Regions from separate parts of the Lysinibacillus sp. FSL K6-0232 genome, predicted to be linked through region 2. Evidence: riboswitches for the same ligand, from Rfam matches in the RefSeq annotation. Region 2 holds a riboswitch; the other holds the start of a gene.

Region 1 (3,218 bases), 610 kb from region 2:
TCGCAAAAATTTAATTATTTTTGGTCTTATCCTATCAGGTCTTGCACAAATTGGTTTTGGACTTTCTACAGACGTATGGATGCTCTTTGTTGCCCGTTTTTTAGGCGGTCTTGGCTCTGCATTTGTAGCCCCTCCTATTATGGCTTTTGTTGCGGATGTTACAACATATGAAGAACGAGGAAAAGGAATGGGGATGCTTGGTGCTGCTATGTCACTTGGCTTTATGATTGGGCCTGGCATCGGTGGCTTTTTATCAGAAGTAAGCTTGCATTTTCCATTCTATACAGCTGGTACTGCGGCTATTTTAGCAGCACTGCTATCATTTTTCTTACTGCCATCAACAAAGCCAAGCATTGTACAAAATAAACAAAAGCAAGACAATCTTGCAAAGCAAATGGCTCGTTCTGTACATATGCCTTATTTCGTAATGCTCATTATTATGATGGTATTCTCATTTGGTATCGCTAATTTCCAAACAACGCTATCGTTATTTGTTACAGAAAAATTCAATTATACACCTGGTGATATTGCCATTATTTTAGTGGTTGGTGGTGCATTTGGCGTAGTTGTTCAAATGTTTGTGATTACGCCACTCTTTAAGCGCTTAGGAGAGATGAAGGTTGTCTTAATCAACTTATTTGTCGCATCCATTTCTATTTACTTAATATTATTTGTGTCAGGATTTGCGCTTATTTTAGTGGTAGCAACGATTTTCTCAACAGCAACTACATTAATTCGACCTGCTGTCAATACATTGATTTCTAAGCTTGCTGACAATGAGCAAGGATTTGCCGCTGGCTTAAACAATGCCTATATGAGCCTTGGTAATATGATTGGCCCAGCATTAGCAGGTATTCTCTTTGATTGGAATATGAACAGCCCTTATATTTTTGGTGCAATTATTTTATTAGCCTGCTTCTTTATTGCGCTAATTTGGACAATAAAAAGAGCACCACACCTTATGCAGCCCGATACACATTAATGCTGAAAAATTATTGACTATTTTTTGGAATATGGTACATTATTGGTGTTCTACTAAAATTATTATTCTATTACCACTAGGGGAGTCTTTACAAGGCTGAGATGTATATGTTGATATACAGACCCTTTGAACCTGATCTAGTTCACACTAGCGGAGGGAAGTGGCGCTGCTTGCTTATTATCAATATATATGCAAGGTCGCTTCCTATTGTTTAAAGGAGGCGGCTTTTTTATTTTGCTAGTGGCTATTCGCAAAAGGAGTGAATGATATGCCCATTCGAAAACTAACGATTATGGCTTTATTGGTAGCAATTGCTGTTGCGGGCTCCACCTTTGTATCCATTCCTACAGGGATTGCACGTGCCTATCCTGTTCAGCACGCAGTCAATGTTATTGGAGCCATTATGCTTGGACCTGTACCAACTGTTATCATTGCCTTTGTGACAGCGATTATTCGTATTTTTACAGGTACAGGCTCTTTATTAGCTATTCCTGGGAGTGTTATTGGTGCAGTATGTGCTGCGCTCGCCTATAAATATAGCCATAAAATGTGGCTAGCTAGCGTTGGCGAAATAATTGGAACAGGTATTCTTGCTTCACTTATCGCAGTACCTTATGCCCAATTATTAATGGGAACATCTGTAGCTGCATTATTTTTTATGCCAGCCTTTTTAACATCCAGTACCATTGGGGCTATTTTAGGTGTTATCATTGCAAGCAGCTTACAAAAAACGGCGCTCGTAAGGTATGGAAAATTCTCGCTTTATGAATAATTGTCCTTTTGAGCGGTGCTACGCTTTTTTTGATCACTCACCCACCCAAACAACAAAAAGCAGTGCAAAATCCTAGTTCTTTGCACTGCTCTTTTTCATCATTATGATCGTTTTTTCATGCCCTTTAACAACTGTGCAACATTTGTATCCTCAGCCTGTATGGGTTGTTGTTCAGGAATAGACGCTTTGTGCTTCGGCTTAGTAAGGAAATTCCAGCCAAAGCGTCTAATGGTAATATCCATAAAGAATAACAGCATCGCTGCTAGCATAAGCCATGTTGCAATGTTTTGACGATCCGCTCCCTTTTGTGTAAAGTCACGAAAAACCTCTTGTGGCTCTTTTATCGTAGCACCGCCTGTTTGCTTTGTTAATTCCTCGACTAACGACTCATTCACTGGACGCAGCTCATATTCAGCACTATAAGGAACACTTAAGCCTGCCTGATAAATGGCCTGCTCCTCATCAGCAATGCGGAAGAAAATCAGTCCAGGCTCTGTCTGTACTGTTGCACGAACTTGAGAAGTTGAGATCGTTTCTAGCTGTGTTGCTAGTTCCTCCCCTGCTTCATTAACGGCTACAATATCTAAAAATGCCGCTTCATTTGTAGGATCTGTAATCATAAACGAACCATCTGACTCCACTCTGACATCATAGGCAACATCATTATAGCTTGGTAGCATTTGTGAAATAAGCGTTTGCCAAAATGTTCCCCACTCCTGCCATCTAGCCCAATCACCCGTCCATTTACCTGTTGAATCAGATGTAAAGGCAAATGTTTTACCAAGCCCATATTGCCATTGCGCTAATACGGGGTCTTCTTTCTCGCTTTCCGCAATCACCGTAGCTCCCTGTTTCGCTGTTGTTCCAATATATGCATTCATTTGAGGAACGCCATTAGCAAATAGTGTATGCCATCCCGTCGCATTATAAATCGTCGGATAAAATGGATTATCCTCGATATATGTACGAGAAATCATAGCCGTTTCACGAGATAAAATAGAAGGAATTGTTTGTTCATCTACAACATCATAGAAGCGTCCACTGCCCATCTCACTCAATAACTCCAGTAAATTTGCATCCGCATCTTGCCCAATCGCTACTGTTGATAATGTAATTCCACTATCCTTGCCTTCCGCAATTAAATCTTCATAATTACCAGGCTGTGATTGTCCATCTGTTAATAAAATAATATGCTTACGTTGCAGCTCTAAATCTGCTAAATTCTCATAGGCTTGTGCCAACGAAGCATAAATTTCAGTTCCACCACCCGGTGTAACGGATAAAATTGTATCCACCGCTTCCTCTTTACTGCTAAGAGGCTTTGTTTCAATAATTTCCCACGGGCGATCATCAAAGGCAATAAATCCTAATGTATCCTCATCGCGCAGCATTTCAACCGAACGTGCTGCTGCTTCCTTAGCAAGCTCTAATTTAGAGCCACTCATACTACCAGAGCGGTCAAGC
Region 2 (3,218 bases):
GAGGCGGATAGGTTGCTGAAAATGGCAGATAGAGGATTGAAAATGACGGATAGCCAGACAAAGGGGGAGGGAGCGTTTATATGACTTATCTTGGTATGATTTTTTTCCAAATTGTTGCACCTATTTTAGTGCTACTTGTAGTAGGTGCTATACTACAAAAGAAATTTCGCTTTAATTTAAAAGCATTATCACAACTTATTACATATTGCTTTATGCCTGCAGCTGTTTTTATTAATTTATATGAAACAAGTGTAGAGCTATCTGTGCTTGGAGAGGTTGCCCTATTTATTGTACTCTTTATAGGTAGTCAAATGCTGCTTAGTCACTTTTTAGCAAAGGGATTAGGCTTAGCCAAAACAGAAACAGCTGTTTTTAAAAATAGTGTTGTACTCATTAACTCTGGTAATTATGGTATTCCTGTTGCCCAGATGATTTTTGCAACACAGCCAATTGGTGTAGCGATTCAGGTGATTCTTGTTATTTTTCAAAATATGACAACTTATACATACGGGTTATATAATTTAATTTCCTCCACTAAATCAGGTCTTACAATTATTAAAGACTTTTTTAAAATGCCGATTATTCACGCACTTATTATTGGTGTCGCAATGAATTATTGGAATATTGGTATTCCACAGTTTATTAGAATTCCTATAGACCATGTAGCGGATGGCTTTATTGCGGTGGCGTTAATTACTTTAGGCGCACAGCTATCACAGCTTGAAATGAAATCAATGTTTAATAAAACGGTTTTTATTAGTTGCTTTACACGCTTAATTATTGGGCCAGCTATAGCATTAACAGTTATTTTTCTATTGGGCTTGGACGGAGTTGTTGCACAATCTTTACTAATTGCTAGTGCTTTTCCAACATCCCGTAACAGCTCTAGTTTAGCATTAGAATATGATGTGGAATCAGAAACCGCTGCACAAACCGTATTATTTTCAACGATTGTTAGCTGTATAACGGTAACAGTTGTTATTTATCTGGCAGAAATATTGTTTGCATAGCTAAAAGAAAAAATAAGCTTCCATCTCTAAGCAATATCTGCTACACTAGCATCAAACTAAATAGTATTAACTAGGGGAGTCTGATGAGTCAGGCTGAGAGGGAAACGCTTAGAGGTTTCTTGACCCTTTGGACCTGATCTGGCTCATACCAGCGTGGGAAAGTTAAGAAGCTATTGCATCATAGTATTATATGCAATCAATAGACCTTTACATTGACAGCCGGATCCAAATGATTATTTTGGATTCGGCTTTTATTTATTTTGTTGGGGTGAGCTAGATTCGGTCCTTGTATCACAATATATATAAGGGAGAGAATTAGCTTATGTCAGAAATTAGTGAAAAGAACATGATGATTATGTCAAGCTTTGAAGGAAGCAAGAAGGTATATGTAGAGGGGTCACGTCCAGATATTTTAGTGCCTATGCGTGAAATTGCATTAAGTCCGACAACTGGTAGCTTTGGGGATGAGGAGAATGCGCCAGTGCGAGTATATGATACGAGTGGGCCCTATACAGACCCAAATTATCAGGTAGATATTACAAAAGGGTTGCCAGCTTTACGACGTACATGGATACAAGGGCGTGAGGATGTTGAGGAATATGAGGGACGTACGATTAAACCAGAGGATAATGGTTTTCGCCATGCAGACGATCCACGCATGCAAGAAAACGTCTTCCCTAAATTGACAAGAAAGCCTTTACGTGCAAAAAGGGGGGGAAATGTTACACAGCTTCACTATGCACGACAAGGAATCATTACACCTGAAATGGAGTTTGTGGCGATACGTGAAAATATGGACCCAGAATTTATTCGTTCAGAGATTGCAGCAGGACGAGCTATTATGCCTTCTAATATTAATCATCCTGAGGCTGAGCCAATGATTATTGGGCGCAATTTTCATGTAAAGGTTAATGCAAACATTGGCAATTCTGCTGTATCATCCTCAATTGCAGAAGAGGTTGAAAAAATGACATGGGCAACACGCTGGGGTGCTGATACAATTATGGACCTATCGACTGGTAAGCATATTCACACAACACGAGAATGGATTATTCGAAATGCTGCTGTACCAGTTGGCACAGTACCAATTTATCAGGCGTTGGAAAAAGTAAACGGTGTGGCAGAGGATTTAACATGGGAAGTTTATCGTGATACGCTTATTGAACAAGCTGAACAGGGTGTTGATTACTTCACGATCCATGCAGGCGTGCTATTGCGCTACGTACCACTTACAGCAAGTCGTGTAACAGGCATTGTGTCACGCGGTGGTTCGATTATGGCGCAATGGTGTTTATATCATCATCAGGAAAATTTCCTTTACACACATTTTGAGGAAATCTGTGAAATTATGAAAGCCTATGATGTTGCTTTTTCATTAGGGGATGGTTTACGCCCAGGCTCCATAGCTGATGCCAACGATGAGGCACAATTTGCAGAGCTTGAAACATTAGGGGAATTAACGCAAATTGCTTGGCAGCATGATGTTCAGGTGATGGTAGAGGGGCCAGGTCATGTACCGATGCATCTGATTAAAGAAAATATGGATAAGCAATTAGCGGTTTGTAAGGAAGCCCCCTTCTATACATTAGGGCCACTAACAACAGATATTGCTCCTGGTTATGATCATATTACATCGGCTATTGGCGCAGCAATGATCGGTTGGTTTGGCACAGCGATGCTCTGCTATGTGACGCCGAAGGAACATCTTGGCTTACCGAATCGTGAGGATGTTCGAGTAGGGGTTATTACTTATAAAATCGCTGCACATGCGGCAGATTTAGCAAAAGGACACCCAGGTGCACAACAACGAGATGATGCGCTATCAAAAGCACGCTTTGAATTCCGCTGGCGAGATCAATTCAATTTATCATTAGACCCTGAGCGTGCAGTAGAATATCATGATGAAACCTTGCCAGCAGAGGGAGCAAAGACGGCACACTTTTGCTCGATGTGTGGACCTAAATTCTGTAGTATGCGAATTTCACAGGATATTCGTAACTATGCGAAAGAAAAGGAGCTAACGGCAACGGAGGCTATCCATCAAGGTATGAAGGAAAAGGCAGAAGAGTTTCAAAAAGCGGGCAGTCAGATTTATCAATAATGAAAGGGAGCTTGCGTCAACTTTGTTTGACACAAGCCTTTTTCATATAAAAAAGCTCCATGTGAATATATTATTCACATGGAGTAAAAGTTGGATTTGGATATCAA

Evidence for each region. Region 2 has a riboswitch for thiamine pyrophosphate ahead of thiC (phosphomethylpyrimidine synthase ThiC). Riboswitches for the same ligand answer to the same signal wherever they lie in the genome.
Region 1: it holds a riboswitch for thiamine pyrophosphate, as region 2 does, so the genes downstream of both, thiW (energy coupling factor transporter S component ThiW) here and thiC (phosphomethylpyrimidine synthase ThiC) in region 2, are expected to answer to the same signal.

Annotation. Positions count from the first base shown of each region.
Region 1 covers NZ_JBBOYW010000001.1:884,447-887,664, reverse strand. The annotation lists gene MHB42_RS04075 (MFS transporter) at 1-982, shown strand, start outside; TPP riboswitch at 1,051-1,158, shown strand; gene thiW (energy coupling factor transporter S component ThiW) at 1,251-1,754, shown strand; gene MHB42_RS04065 (VWA domain-containing protein) at 1,856-3,218, opposite strand, start outside.
Region 2 covers NZ_JBBOYW010000001.1:274,989-278,206, forward strand. The annotation lists gene MHB42_RS01300 (AEC family transporter) at 81-1,010, shown strand; TPP riboswitch at 1,073-1,187, shown strand; gene thiC (phosphomethylpyrimidine synthase ThiC) at 1,333-3,111, shown strand.